Regions from separate parts of the Faecalibacterium taiwanense genome, predicted to be linked through region 1. Evidence: riboswitches for the same ligand, from Rfam matches in the RefSeq annotation. Region 1 holds a riboswitch; the other holds the start of a gene.
What was found. A riboswitch is a leader RNA that binds a small molecule or an ion and turns the genes downstream of it on or off. The one in region 1 is predicted to bind thiamine pyrophosphate.
Positions count from the first base shown of each region.

Region 2: another riboswitch for thiamine pyrophosphate. It lies ahead of thiD (bifunctional hydroxymethylpyrimidine kinase/phosphomethylpyrimidine kinase); the one in region 1 lies ahead of thiW (energy coupling factor transporter S component ThiW).

Region 1 is NZ_CP155552.1:2,362,833-2,370,412, forward strand. It holds gene thiE (thiamine phosphate synthase) at 1-328, opposite strand, end outside; gene thiM (hydroxyethylthiazole kinase) at 315-1,136, opposite strand; gene thiW (energy coupling factor transporter S component ThiW) at 1,152-1,667, opposite strand; TPP riboswitch at 1,959-2,066, opposite strand; gene PXT33_RS11660 (hypothetical protein) at 2,252-2,488, shown strand; gene PXT33_RS11665 (precorrin-8X methylmutase) at 2,651-3,325, opposite strand; gene PXT33_RS11670 (cobyric acid synthase) at 3,322-4,818, opposite strand; gene PXT33_RS11675 (threonine-phosphate decarboxylase) at 4,815-5,882, opposite strand; gene cbiB (adenosylcobinamide-phosphate synthase CbiB) at 5,879-6,832, opposite strand; gene PXT33_RS11685 (histidine phosphatase family protein) at 6,829-7,428, opposite strand; gene PXT33_RS11690 (bifunctional adenosylcobinamide kinase/adenosylcobinamide-phosphate guanylyltransferase) at 7,422-7,580, opposite strand, start outside.
Region 2 is NZ_CP155552.1:1,580,651-1,588,230, reverse strand. It holds gene PXT33_RS07940 (ZIP family metal transporter) at 1-682, opposite strand, end outside; gene PXT33_RS07935 (HIRAN domain-containing protein) at 775-1,149, opposite strand; gene PXT33_RS07930 (hypothetical protein) at 1,707-1,982, shown strand; gene PXT33_RS07925 (chromate transporter) at 2,110-2,682, opposite strand; gene PXT33_RS07920 (chromate transporter) at 2,679-3,251, opposite strand; gene PXT33_RS07915 (aspartate dehydrogenase domain-containing protein) at 3,360-4,160, shown strand; gene PXT33_RS07910 (D-isomer specific 2-hydroxyacid dehydrogenase family protein) at 4,176-5,072, shown strand; gene PXT33_RS07905 (TIGR00730 family Rossman fold protein) at 5,113-5,649, opposite strand; TPP riboswitch at 5,745-5,852, shown strand; gene thiD (bifunctional hydroxymethylpyrimidine kinase/phosphomethylpyrimidine kinase) at 5,909-6,709, shown strand; gene PXT33_RS07895 (TENA/THI-4 family protein) at 6,702-7,382, shown strand.

The DNA of each region.
Region 1 (7,580 bases):
CGCCGATCATCATTCCCTCGCCCACACGGGCGCGCACCTGCGCTGCGGCCATATCCTCCTGCCCCACGTGCACACCCTCGGCGTGGCAGCGGATGGCAATGTCCACATTGTCGTTCACAAAGAACGGCACGCCGTAGCGCTGGCACAGAGCATGGATCTCCACAGCCTCTTTCAGAAAAGCTTCGTCGTCCAGCTCTTTTTCACGCAGCTGCACACAGGTGACACCGCCCTTCAAGGCGCTCTCCACCTGTTCATAGAGGGTCTGCTTTCCCACCCATGCGCGGTCGGTGACGGCATACAGAAGCATGTTCTGCTTATCGCACTTCATAGTTTGCTCCTTCTTCCAGCTGATCCGGGGTCATATTGTAAATGGCATCGATGATATAATTACGGTAGGTGGAGTTGCCGTCCAGCGGGGTCAGGCGCTTGTGGGCGGTCTCGCCCGCAAGGCCCATGGCGCACACTGCGGCTGCAGCGGCTTCCAGCGGATGTCCGGGGTTGGCGGTGACGAACGCCGCCGTCAGGGCCGAAAGCTGGCAGCCCGTACCGGTGATGCTGCTCATCATGGCATTGCCGTTGCGGATGCAGTAGGCTTTTTCGGCATCGGCCACAATGTCGATGGCACCGGTAATGGCAATAACGGCACCCGTCTGGGCTGCAAAGGCCTTGGCAAAGGCCACGGCAGAATCCAGATTTTCCTCAGTAACTTTATCGGCCACATCGGCATCCACGCCCTTGGTGGTTCCCGCGCCGGAGGCCAGCGTTTTGATCTCCGAGATATTGCCGCGGATCACGGTGAACTTTACGTCCCTGAGCAGGCGGAAAGCCGTGTCGGTGCGCAGGCGGGATGCACCCGCACCCACCGGGTCCAGCACCACAGGATGGCCCAGCTGGTTTGCCTTTTTGCCCGCCAGCAGCATGCTGGTGATGGTGCGGCTGTTCAGGGTGCCGATGTTGATGTTCAGACCGCCGCAGATGGTGGTGATGTCCTCCACCTCGGCGGCATCGTCGGCCATGATGGGCGAAGCACCGCAGGCCAGCACCATGTTGGCGCAGTCGTTCACGGTGACGTAGTTGGTAATGTTATGGATGAGCGGGCAGGTGCGGCGCAGGTTCTCGAATTCTGTTTTGAACATTCGGGTGCCCCTCCGTCAGGAAAGACTGTTCTGCATGGAGCGCAGTGCGCCGGAGCGCTGCAGGCTGTACACCAGCACGCCCGCAATGATGGAACCCACTGCAGTGGAGATGAGGAACGGCACGATGTAGGCATAGAACGCGATGTCGCCGGCGCTCTTGCCCATGAGGAAAATGGCCACCGGGTAAGCGCACAGGCCGCCCAGAATGCTGGTGCCGAACACCTCGCCCACCATGGTGGCAAGGATGTTTTTGGTCTTATGGTACACAAGGCCGCACAGCAGTGCGCCGAACATGCTGCCGGGGAAGGCCATCAGGCTGCCCAGACCCAGCAGATTGCGCAGCAGCGAGGCCACAAAGGCCACGCCCACGCCCCACCACGGGCCAAGCAGCACCGCGCAGGTCACATTGACCATGTGCTGGATGGGTGCACATTTGCTGCCGAACATGGGGAAGCTGAATACGCTGCCCACCACGCACAGAGCGCACAGCATACCGGCCAACGCCAGCTTTTTCACAGAGAGTTTTTTCATAAGGCAAGGCTCCTTTCCAAACCTGCGGAAGCAGCAAAAACCATACAGCGCCTCCGCAAACAGCCCGCACCCGGTGCCAGACCCGGCGCAGGAACTATAAGAAGCGGTCGAGACTTTCTGGTCTCCTCTCACGCCGGAACACGGCTTCCCATCGCTGACGGTCACAAAGCTCAGGGCGCTCCCCCTCAGCCCGCTGCGGCACTTCCGCAGAAAAGTACAAGGCATCCTCCTTAATGGTAATCGGTACACAACAAAAAAACAGGAGACACCTTCCGCGGTGCCTCCTGCAAAAAATCATCCATTCTGACTTCCTACGGCGGCATTATCCGCATCAGGTAAAAGGGTCGAAGTTTGGATACTTCCTCTCAGCCTGCTTCACAAGCTCCCCTGTATTTGATTGTGACTGTATTCTACACCCTTTGCGCACAAATTGCAAGAGGGGGCAAAGGCGCGCACAGCGGTTCAAAACGTTTTTCACGCAGTTTTTGGGGCGTTTCACGCAGGTTTTATTGAAAAAGAAGGTGAAATATGGCCTTTTTAAGGCGGACGCATCCCCCCTTGTAAGCAAAAAGGAGGAATTCCATATGAAGCAGACGACCCTGACCCAAAGGCTGCTTTCGGCCCTCGTGGCGCTGTGCATGGTGCTGAGCGTGTGCGCACCCGCCTTTGCGGATGTGACCGACCCTGATATGGCCAAGGCCGCACAGTGGTGCACCGAGCAGGGCACCATGGGTGCCAAGGGCGACCGCTTTGAGCCCGAAGGCTGGACCCCGAAGTTCAAGGTGATCGAAGTGTGGAACAAGACGTTCCCCGCAGCCTGATGCCGGCAGTGTGGATGCCGTGCTCGGTTCGGACCTTTTCCGTGAAAATGGGGCTGTTGCAAAATAGCTCTCTGAAAAAATCATGAACAAAACCCGGAACCTTTTCTCGGCCAAAACGGCTCAAAAAGGGTTCCGGGTTTTTGATGTTATGCTGTTTCCGCCTTATCCGTTCCACCCTCTGGCAGAGGGGTCCAGCATTTCGGCGGCAGAGTAAATGAGGGCGTTGCAGATGGCTGCAGCCACATTGCTGCCGCCCTTGCGGCCCATGGCGGCGATGGCAGGCACGCCGTATCGCTCGCAGGCAGCAAACAGTACTTCCTTGCTTTCCACCACATTCACAAACCCCACCGGCACGCCAATGACCAGTGCAGGCCGCAGACCGGCTTCCATTTCCTCCGCAATGGTCAAAAGGGCCGTGGGCGCATTGCCAATGGTCAGAATGGCCCCCGGGTGCTCCCGGGCAGCACGGTGCATGGCGGCAACGGCACGGGTGGTGCCCGCCTGCTTTGCGGCTTCGGCCACAGCGGGGTCTGCCATGTAGCAGATGGCTTCACCGTTCAGTTTTTTCAGGCCCGGCTTTGTGATGCCCGCCAGCGCCATATTGGTGTCGGTAACGATGAAAGCACCCGCGTGCAGGGCCTTGACTGCGGCTTCCACCGCGCCGGGTGTAAAGCGCAGATTTTTGGCATAGTCGAAATCCGCGGTGGTGTGGATGACCCGCTTGACCACCGCAGCCGTCTCCGGCGGCGGGGTCAGGCCCAGCTCGTCCAGTTCCCTTGTGATAATGGAGATGCTCGTCCGTTCAATGTCGGCGGGCAGATGATGCTGCGGTGTCATGTGTTGTCTCCTTTTTGCATTCCCATGGCGGCATAGATGGCGGGCATATCCAGTGCCGCGCGCACACCATCGGCAAGCAGATCAAACTGCTGCTGACGGTACTGCTCCATGGGGATAAGCTCGGCCCCGGCCGGATCGATGCCCTTCCGTTTGCACAAAAATGCGGTCAGTTTTTCGGTCAGTTCGCCGGTGTCGAACAGGCCGTGCAGGTAGGTACCGAATACACTGTCCTGCACACAGCCCTCCGGCGTGCCGTCTGCAAGGATGCAGAACGCACTGCCCCACACCTCGGTGCGGCCTGCGTGGATCTCGTAGCCCGTCAGCTTTGCGCCTGCAAAGGGTTCTGTGGTCACACAGGCTGCGGTCTGGGTCAGGTGCTTTTCGGTGCCGAACACCGTCGTGGTGGGCAGCAGGCCAAGGCCCCGCAGGGTGCAGGGGGTACCGCTCTCCTCCCCTGCCGGGTCGCAGAGCTGTTCGCCCAGCATCTGATAGCCGCCGCACACGCCCAGCACCGGCGTACCGGCTGCCGAAAGCCTGAGCACCGCCGCTTCCAGTCCGCTTTCCCGCAGCCAGCGCAGGTCGTCCATGGTGTTCTTGGTGCCAGGCAGGATGACGAGATCCGGTGCACCCAGCTGGCGGGTGCGCTGCACATACCGCACGCCCAGCAGCGGGTGCTGTTCCAGCGGGATAAAGTCGGTGAAGTTGGATACATGCGGCAGGCGCAGGATGGCGATATCCAGCGGCTTGACCGCAGCTTTTGTATCCAGCCGGTCGGAGAGAGAATCCTCGTCCTCGATCTCCACCCGCAGGTACGGCACTACGCCCAGCACGGGCAGGTGTGTTTTTTCTTCCAGCATGGCAAGGCCGGGCCGCAGGATCTCCACATCGCCCCGGAACTTGTTGATGATCAGGCCCCTGATGCGGGCACGCTCGTCGGCTTCCAGCAGCTCCACAGTGCCGTACAGCTGGGCGAATACGCCGCCCCGGTCGATATCGCCCGCCAGCAGCACCGGCGCATCCACCAGCTTTGCAAGGCCCATGTTGACGATATCGTCGGCTTTCAGGTTGATCTCCGCCGGGCTGCCCGCGCCTTCGATCACGATAATGTCGTTCTCGGCGGCAAGGCTGTTGTAGGCTTCCAGAATGTCCGGGATAAGGCTGCGCTTCATCCTGAAATAATCGGCGGCAGACATCTGGCCCCGGGCCTTGCCGTTCACGATCACCTGACTGCCCACATCGCTGCTGGGCTTGAGCAGGATGGGGTTCATGCGCACATCCGGCTCCACGCCTGCAGCCTGTGCCTGCACCACCTGCGCACGGCCCATCTCTGCACCGTTGCGGGTGACGAAGCTGTTCAGGGCCATGTTCTGGCTTTTGAAAGGGGCCACGCGGTAGCCATCCTGCGCAAAGATGCGGCACAGCGCCGCGCACAGCAGGCTTTTGCCCGCACCGCTCATGGTGCCCTGCACCATAATGCATTTTGCCTTGCTCATTGTGCCACCTCCGGCAGGGTTTCGGCCAGCAGTACAAGCAGCTGCCGGTTCTCGTTTTCTGTGCGCACGGCGGTGCGGTACCAGCTGGCATCAAGGCCCGGATAATTGCCGCAGCTGCGCAGTACTGCACCCTTGCGGCGCAGCGCTTCGCCCAGCGCTTCCGGCGCGCGGAACAGCAGATAGTTAGCCCGGCCCTCGATCACCCGCAGGCCCAGCGCCCGCAGGCCGTCTGCCAGCACAGGCCGCTGTGCTTCGATCAATGCACGCACCTTCGCCACATATTCCGTCTCGTCCAGCGCAGCAATGCCCGCCGCCTGTGCCAGACTGGAAACCGCCCACGGCTGGCCCGCTGCCTGCATCCGGGCAAGCAGCTCTGTATCAGAGCACAGGCAATAGCCCAGACGCACGCCTGCCATGCCGTAAAGCTTGGTGAAGGCTTTTAAAATAATCAGTTTTTTGCTGTTTTTCAGCAGATGCTTTGCCGAAAGGCCTTCGCCCTCCGGCAGAAAATCCAGAAAGCATTCGTCCACGGCCAGCACCGCACCCACGGCTTCGCATCTGCGCAGCAGCGCTTCCACAAGGGCAGGCTCTGCCAGCTGGCCGGTGGGGTTGTTGGGCTGACAGAGGAATACCATATTTGTACCCGGGTGCACCGCGTTCAGGAGATCTTTCGTCACCGCAAAATCGTTTTCTTCCCGCAAAAAATGCCGTTCCACCGTGCAGCCTGCCGTTTCAAGGGCGGTGGCGTACTCGGCGAAGGTGGGTGCCGTCACAAGGGCGGTACGGGGCTTTGCAGCCAGCGCCAGCCGGAAGATGAGGTCTGCCGCGCCGTTGCCGCACAGCAGCCATTCGGCGGGCACTCCCTCAGCCACCGCCAGTTTTTCAAGCAGGGCCCGGCACAGCGGGTCGGGGTAGCGGTCTGCCGTGGCAAGCGCTGCCGTAATGGCCTTTGCCACCCCTTCCGGCAGGCCCAGCGGGCTGACATTGGCCGAAAAATCCAGCGGGTCGCGGCCAAACTCGGCGCGGTAGCCCGCCCAGTCGCCGCCATGGGTCAATTGTTTCATGCAAGGAACCCCCGTATTGCTGCACCCCATGCCAGCGCAAAGCCGCTTGCCACATACATCATGCGGTTGGCGCGCAGGATGTCCTGCGGTTCAATGGGGCGCAGGGCATCACCGATGGTAGGCTTGGGGTAATATTCGCCAAAATAGTAAGCCGGGCCGGCCAGCTGCACGCCCAGTGCACCGGCGCAGGCGCTTTCGGTCTGGGCGCTGTTGGGGCTGGCGTGGCAGTGCCGGTCCCGCCGCCAGATGCGCCATGCACCTTTGGCATCGTTTCCGGTAAAGGCCGCAGCCGCCACCCACAAAAGGGCGGCAAGGCGGCTGGGGATGTAGTTGGCCACATCGTCCAGCTTCGCGGCTGCACGGCCAAAATAAAGGTACTTCTCGTTCTTGTAGCCCAGCATGCTGTCCATGGTATTGATGGCCTTGTAGGTCAGCGCCAGCGGTGCCCCGCCGATGAGCATATACAGCAGCGGCGCAATGACGCCGTCGCTGGCATTTTCGGCCACCGTTTCCACCGCGGCCTTGGTCACGCCCTCGGCGGTCAGGTCCTGGGTGTCGCGGCCCACGATGCGGCTCACGGCTTTGCGAGCGGCGGGCAGGTCGTTTTTAATAAGCTGAGCGTACACATTCCTGCTCTCCTGCGCAAGGCCCCTTGCCGCCAGCGCCTGCCCGCACCAGAACATCTGCACCGCAAGGCCCAGCCACGGGCTGAGCTTTGCCGCCGCCAGACACACAAGGCTGGTGACCAGAAAGGTGCCCACCGGCAGGCAGAACGCCGTTACGGCACCGCCCAGCAGCTCGCCCTGCGGGGTGCCGGGCAGGCGGGCGCGCAGGAATTTTTCCAACCGGGAGATGCATCTGCCCATAAGCACCACCGGGTGCGGCAGCCACGCCGGGTCGCCGAAGAGCGCGTCCAGCACAAAACCGCCGACAACTGCCTGAAGGATCATGCCCTGCTCTCCTTTGTGTACTGGACGGTCTTTACGAGATACAGCAGATGCTTTTCCGTCCAGTCCTTTGCATCCAGCACAAAGCCGCCCGCGTTGGGCCCGCACCATGCGTAATAGTCCCTGTGGGGGACGGCAAACCGCTCCATGGCGGCCATCTGGGTGCCGCCGTGGGCCAAAATGACCAGCCGCTCTTCGCCTGCGGCAAGAGCTTTATCGATCAGCTCTGCCACGGTGCGGCAGATGCGGTCTGAAAAATCCGTCTTGCGCTCTCCATCCGGGCAGGGGCTTTCGCAGTTGGCCTTCACCCATGCCTGATACTCGGGGTCCTTTTCCATCTCGATGAAATTGCGGCCCTCAAAGCTGCCAAAGCACATCTCTTTCAGGCCGTCCACCGGCACAAGCTTTGCCTCCGGGAACAGGATGCGCGCCGTCTGGCTGGTGCGTTGCAAGGTGGAAACATAGACCACATCGGGGTCAAAATCTGCCCGGCGCAGCTGAGCAGCGCCTTCGGGTGAGAGCGGGATGTCGCGCTGGCCCTGATAACGCTTCTGGGCGTTGTATTCCGTCTGGCCATGACGCAGAAGATAGATCAGCATTGAGACAATTCTCCTTTCAAAACCGTGGGGATGCCGCAGAACATCTGCACCACGCACTCTGCCCGTGCGGCCAGCAGGCAGGCAAGCCTGCCCGCCGCCTCGCGGTCTGCGCGCTGTTTGACATCCATCGGCACAACACCGCCGCCTACCTC
Region 2 (7,580 bases), 780 kb from region 1:
CGCCCTCCACGGCCTGCGGGATCATCTCCTGTGCGGTCACGCACACCATGCAGCCCGCCGCTGCGCTGAGCAGCCACGGAAGCGCAGTACTGACCCATTCGGCCAGAGCAAAGGCAAGCAATGCCCCCAACGGCTCTACCAGCCCGGAAGCCGCTCCCGCAAAAAACGCCTGACTGCGGGTGCGGCCGTTATGGGCCAGCGGCAGGCTGACTGCTGCACCTTCCGGGATATTCTGCAGGCCGATGCCAAGGCTCAGCGCCAGTGCACCGCTGATGGCATCCGGCTCCCCGGTCAATGCCAGTGCAGCGGCAAGGCCCGCCACCATACCCTCGGGCAGGTTGTGCAATGTTACAGCCAGCACCATACGTCCGCCGTGCCCGGCCCCGCCTGCCAGCAGTTGCCCGGCAAACTGTTCCACCTGCAAAAGGCCCACTGCGCCCAGCACAAGCCCCACTGCCGATGGGATCCATGCCGGAAGCGGCAAAGTCTGTCCGCGCTGGATAGCAGGCAGCAGCAGGCTCCACACACTGGCCGCCAGCATGATGCCCGCTGCCATGCCGCACAGGATGCGCTGCGTGCAGGGCCGCGACTGCCGCCGCAGCAAAAACACGCCTGCTGCCCCCAGTGTAGTGCACGCCGCCGGGAACAGCAGTACCCACGCAGTGAAAACGATCTGGTTCACGATACATTCCCCCTTTGCCCGGTGTATGTGCGCCGAAGCAAAAAGGTGCAGAAAAGCCCGTCACACAAAATACAGTGTGACGGGCTTTTCTGTCAGAATGCGATTGCATCTTCTTCGTTGCCAAAGGGCAGACCCGTAGCCGGATCGACCGGCGGCAGGCCAGCCTGCCTCATATCCGCCGCCTTTACGCTGCATACCACCGCATTGGCAAGCACATACTTCACCTTTGCGGTGGCAGCAGCGCCGATCTTATCATAAATGCGGCCTGCGCTGTAACAGTCGCCCAGCACGGTGTGAGTGCTGTTGGCCACATAACCCACCTTGCCCAGACCCGGCAGTTCTGCGCGGATGGCTTCGCGGTCAAAGTCATTCTCCGGCTCCTTGACCAGCTTTACCTTCTGGCCTACTGTAAACGGCTGAGTGCCGAAGCGGTAGTTGAGTCCGGTCAATGTAACATAGTACTTCATCTTTATTTCCTCCAAAACACATGTTTTATTTTCAGGGAACCCGTTCATCCCCTGCTGTGTCTGTATTATCCACTTTTTATGTCCAATAAAAATCACTTTCAAATAGCACTTGTCATTTTTTGATATTTTTGTTCAGGTTCGCTGCACAAAGTTTACCATCTTTTCTTTCTCCGCAGGTCAACTGTCAGGTGACAAATGGTTCTTTTCCGTTTCCGGAGCCGCATCATCCTCACTTTTGCATTTCTTTATTTCTCTTTAGGGAACATGCATTCCCGTCTTAATTCAAGGGAACAAACAATGAAAGAAATTACAAAGTGATTACAACGCGGTAAAAAATTCTTTCCTGAGTTTCTCTGCGCTTCGATCAGTTTAACAAAAACTCTTTGACTTTTAGCGATAAATTATAACAAAATCGTAGATTATCATTGAAATCTCACTTCTTAGCCAAAAAGCTCTTGATTTTTTCGCAAAAAAGACTAGAATATCCACTTGCAGAAAGGCACTTCCTGTAGGGCCTTCTGCAAAATACATTTGCGTATGGCAAGGAGATTTTAGATATGAAACTCAAGAATGTTTGTGTTGCTGTTGTTGCTCTGGCTCTGGCTGTTGGCATGACCGCTTGCGGCGGTTCTGCTTCCTCCACTGCTGCATCCTCTTCCGAGGCTGCTTCTACCAGCACTTCTGTTGCTGCTGAGGCCGAGGAGAGCGCTTCTTCCGCTGTTGCAGAGGAGAACGGTTCTTCTTCTGAGGCTGCTTCCAGCGAGGCCGCTTCTTCTGAGGCCACTTCTTCTGAGGCTGCTTCCAGCGAAGCTGCTTCTTCTGTTGCAGCTTGATCGCACAGCGCCTAAATTCCAATAAAAGCTGAAGCCGGGCACAGGGAGCCATGAGTTTTCCTGTGCCCGGCTTTTTACAACAAAACGCACCGGATCGTTCAACGAGAACCACCCGGCGCGTTATTTTTTATGCTCCCCAGAACAGGATGCCCAGCCCTGCGGAAATCAGGATCATGAGAATGGGGGATGGTGCCTTGCCGTTCCTTTTGCGGCACAGCAGATGCAGCGCCCACAAAAGTACAAACACTGCAATGGAGCGCGCATCCGGTACAAAGTCGGTGCTGCGGCCCGCAAAGCCCAGCAGTGTGGAAAGTGCCATATTGATTGCCGTTGCAAGGATCATCGCCACCACACAGGGACGAACGCCGCCAAGAACTGCGTTGACTCCCGCATACTTCATCAGGTTCTGCAGCACCGATGCAACGAGCAGGATAATGACAAAAGACGGCAGCACCACACCCAGCGTGGCGCACAGCGCGCCCCAGAAGCCGCCCTGTGAAGAACCAATGAAGGTGGCCATATTGATGGCCAGCGGGCCGGGTGTGGACTCTGACACCGCAATAAAGCTGAGGAATTCGCCTTCCGTCAGCCAGCCGTGTCCTAAGACCGTTTCCCGCACCAGCGAGATCATCCCGTAGCCGCCGCCGAAGGACAACGCACCGATCATGAGGAAATTCCAGAAAAGTTCTGCATAGATCACGGCTTCTTCTCCCCCTTCCGCAGCTGCTGTACTGCATACACCAGCAGCCCGGCCGCACCGCTGAACAGGATGTAAAAAATGGAAGAGAAGGACACTGCTGCAATGGAACAGCCCACCATCGCTGCCGCAACCGTGGTCAGGATGACAATATTGAAGACGCTGTGTTCCAGCTGCTTCAGCATTTTCAGGCCCGCCGAGAGGATCAGATAGATCACACACACCTGAATGCCGTGGAACGCACTTGCCACCACCGACAGGCGGAGGAACTGGTCAAAGAACAGCGAGATCAGATAAATGACCGCGAAGGACGGGAGACACACCGCCACCGTGGACGCTGCCGCACCTGCCGTACCCTCGATCTTGTAGCCGATATAGGTGGCACTGTTCACCGCCACCGGGCCGGGCGTAGACTCCGCAATTGCCACCATGTCCAGAAATTCTTCTTTTGTTACCCACTTTTTCTCTTCTACAAACTCATTTTGCAGCAGGGCTACCATGGCGTAGCCGCCGCCAAACGTGAACGCTCCAATTTTGAAAAACGTCCAGAAAAGCTCCTTTGTTTTCGACATAGCCTTCTCCTTTCTTGCACCTTATTATATCATTTTTTGTTTTGATATGATATACTTTAATGGAATATGCTGCTTTCTTTGGAAAAAGCAGAAAAAGGAGTTTAGGATATGAAAACAAAATTTGGTATCGTAGGCTGCGGATTTCTGGGCAACATTGTGGCCGATGCATGGAAGAACGGTCTGCTGCCGGACTATGAGCTGGTGGGCGTGACCAGCCGCACCCGTGCTTCGGCGGAAAAGACCGCCGAAACGGTAGGCTGTCCCGTCTGCGATGATGTGGATGCTCTGCTGGCGCTGGAGCCGGAGTACATCGTGGAGACCGCTTCGGTGGAGGCTGTGCGCGCCATGGCTGTGCCTGTACTGAAAAAAGGCGTGAATCTGGTCATTATTTCCATTGGTGCCTTTGCGGACCTTGATTTTTACGAGCGGGTCAAGGCCGCTGCCGTGGAGGGCGGTGCCAAGGTGCATCTGGCAAGCGGTGCCATTGGCGGCTTTGATGTGCTGCAGACCGTCACCCTGATGGCCGAGGCGCAGAAGCTGGCCGAGACGGCAGGCATTGAGACCCACACCGGAGCCAAGGGCTTCCGCAACACGCCGGTATGGGCCGACCACCTGCTGACCGATACCGAAAAGACCACCGTGTTCACCGGCAATGCCAAGCAGGCCATTGCCACCTTCCCCCGCCGCGTGAATGTGGCTGTTGCCACCTCGCTGGCCACCACCGGCCCGGAGATCACCGGCGTGACCATGCACTCGGTACCCGGCTGGGTGGGCGACGACCACTGCATCACCGCCGAGATCGAGGGCGTGAAGGCCGTGGTGGATATCTGCTCTTCCACCAGCGCCATTGCCGGTTGGAGCGTAGTTGCCCTGCTGCGCAACCTCTCCTCCCCCGTATGCTTCTATTAAAGGAGGGCTTTGCAGATGTTCAACAAACTGGTGGCCATTGAGCCGGTAAGCCTGATTCCTTCCGCCGAGGAAGCGCTGCATCAGTACGCAAAAGAAGTGGTGCTGTACCGCGATATCCCGGCCAGCGATGACCAGATCGTGCAGCGCATCGGAGATGCCGATGCTGTGCTTCTGAGCTACACCTCCCGCATGGGCAAAAATGTGATCGAGCGCTGCCCGAATATCCGTTACATCGGCATGTGCTGCAGCCTGTATTCTGAGGAAAGCGCCAATGTGGATATCGCCTACGCCCGCACCCGCGGCATCAAAGTGCTGGGCATCCGGGACTACGGCGACCGCGGCGTTGTGGAGTACGTCCTGCATGAGCTCACCGGCATCCTGCACGGTTTTGGGATGCCCATGCTGCGGGACGAGCCGGTGGAGATCACCGGGCTGAAGGCAGGCATCATCGGGCTGGGTGTGTCCGGCAAAATGATCGCCGACGCGCTGCAGTTCATGGGTGCCGACATTGCCTATTACAGCCGCACCCGCAAGCCGGATGCCGAAGCTGTGGGCATGGCCTATAAGCCGCTGGCACAGCTGCTGACCGAGAGCGAGGTGGTGTTCACCTGCCTGAACAAAAATGTCCTGCTGCTGGGCAAGGACGAATTTGCACAGCTGGGCGCAGGCAAGGTACTGTTCAACACCTCCATCGGCCCGGGCTTTGACTCTGCTGCTCTGGAACAGTGGCTTGCTCTGCCGGGCACCCACTTCTTCTGTGACACCCGTGCCGCTGCCGGCCCGGTGGGTGAAGACTTCTTTGCCCGTGAGAATGTGCATTGCGCGAATGTTTCTGCCGGACGCACCAAGCAGGCTTTTGTGCTGCTGAGCCAGAAGGTGCTGGCAAATATCCGCACTGCACTGGGAGAATGATATAAAAAGGAAACGCTTCCCGGCCGGGGAAGCGTTTCCTTTAGGCTTTATTCAAAATTGTTGTGATCTCTTCCAGATTCGCCGCAAATCGGATGCCCTGCTGGCGCTGCGGCGTGGAAAGGCCTTTCTCGATCATTTTGGCAAGCAGTGCTTTCAGGCTGTCGTAGTAGCCGTTCAGATCATACAGAATGCAGGGCGCGTCCAACTGGCCCAGCGAGACCTTGGACATTACCTCTGCGATCTCTTCCAGCGTGCCGGTACCGCCGGGGAATGCGATGAAGGCATCGCCCAGCTCGATCATCTTCGTCTTGCGCTCGGTCATGTCCTTGGTGACGATCAGCTCGGTCAGGCCATCGTGCTGCAGCTCCTGCTGCACAAAGAACTGCGGTTCCACACCGGTCACCGTGCCGCCTGCGTCCAGTGTGCTCTGGGCAAGCTGGCCCATCAGGCCGCTGCGGGAGCCGCCGTACACAAGGCGGTGCCCGTTTGCACCGATCCAGCTGCCCAGTTCCCGGACAGCTGCCGCCAGCGCAGGATCATTGCCCGCATTTGCTCCAAGATAGACCGTGATGTTCATGGTATTTCCCCCTTTGTTTTTTCCATTTTACCACGCAGCGGGCCGATTGAAAAGGGCCATCCCCTTGCAAATGCAGCGGCACTGTGGTATTCTTGAACGCAGAAAAAGGGAGCCTGCAAAAGCAGGCTGAGAGTGGGCTGTTTGCCCAGACCTGTGACCTGATTTGGACAATGCCAACGTAGGGAGATACTGCTGCTTCAAAGTGCGGAGGTGCCTCCTTGCGGGCATTTCCGCATTTTTTGCAAAGGAAGTTGTAACCATGAAAACTGCATTGACGATTGCCGGCAGCGATTCCAGCGGCGGTGCTGGCATTCAGGCCGATATCAAAACCATGACTGCAAACGGCGTGTACGCCATGAGCGCTATTACCGCACTGACTGCCCAGAACACCACAGGTGTGACCGGCATTTTTGAAGCCACGCCCGAATTTCTGGCACAGGAGATCGATGCCATTTTTACCGACATCTACCCGGATGCCGTCAAGATCGGCATGGTATCCTCGGCAGAGCTGATCGGTGTGATCGCCGAAAAGCTGCACACCTACGGCGCAAAGCATATCGTGGTGGACCCGGTGATGGTTGCCACCTCCGGCTCCAAGCTGCTGCGGGACGATGCCGTGCAGGCACTGACCGAAAAGCTGCTGCCCATGGCAGAGGTGGTCACCCCCAACATTCCGGAGGCTGAGATCCTTTCCGGCATGAAGATCACCGATGCGGCCGGAATGGAGGCCGCTGCAAAGCTGATCAGCGAGAAATACCACTGTGCCGTGCTGTGCAAGGGCGGCCACCAGATCAACGATGCCGACGACCTTCTGTGGCGGGACGGCTGCGGCAAATGGTTCCGCGGCAAGCGCATTGCAAACCCCAATACCCACGGCACCGGCTGCACCCTATCCAGCGCCATTGCGTCCAATCTGGCAAAGGGCTATGATCTGGATGCATCTGTGGAGCGCGCAAAGGCCTACATTTCCGGCTGTCTTTCTGCCATGCTGGATCTGGGCCATGGCTCCGGCCCCATGAACCACATGTTTGCACTGAAGGGAGAGTTTGTGGGTGAGTGAGCAGACCTTTGTGCAGCAGCTGGTGCAGGAAAGCCTGCCCGTGTGGGAGAAATGCCTGCACTCAGAATTTCTGGAAAGACCCCTTGCGGATGGCACACTGGATGAAGCCTGCTTCAAGGGCTACATCGTGGAGGACAGTCTTTACCTGCGGGAATATGCCAAGGTGTTTGCCTGGGGCATGACCAAGGCAAAGGATATGCAGACCATCCGCACCTACTATTCCCTGCTTTCCTTCGTGAATGAGAGCGAGGATGCAGCCCGCCTGCACTATCTCAAGCACTTTGGACTGACCGATGAAGGCATCCAGAGCCTGCCGCTGCGGCCGGAGAACCGTGCCTATGTGGACGCTATGATCGAAGCCGCCAAAAACGGCGAGGGCGCAGCCGAGTGCATGATGGCCTGCCTGCCCTGTATGCTGAGCTATGGCTGGATCTTCCAGAAACTGCTGGAAGAAAAGCCTTCCGTGCAGGATACCCTTTATGGTGCACTGGTGGTGGACTATGCTGACAAGGGCTATGAGGCGGCCTGCCGCGACTGGGCCGCGTTTGCAGAAAAAGTCTGCGAAGGCCTGAGCGACGAGCGCCTTGCCCGCTGCCGCGAGATCTTCCATGCCTGCTCGGAGCACGAGCTGAACTTCTGGGCCATGGCAGCTTCCCCGCGCAGTGACCTGTAATTTTTCCTAAAATATAAAATGCACCCGGCCTGTGGGCAGAACCGCAGCAACCGGGTGCATTTGTTTTGTTCAGGTTTTCGTGGCCGCAACCACAGGCATGAGCCTTAGTGCCGGAAACAAGGGAGCCCTAAAACAAAAACTCCCCCGGCTCTTCTGCCGAGGGAGTGGAAAAGAAAAACGCCCCTAACAGAAGAACTC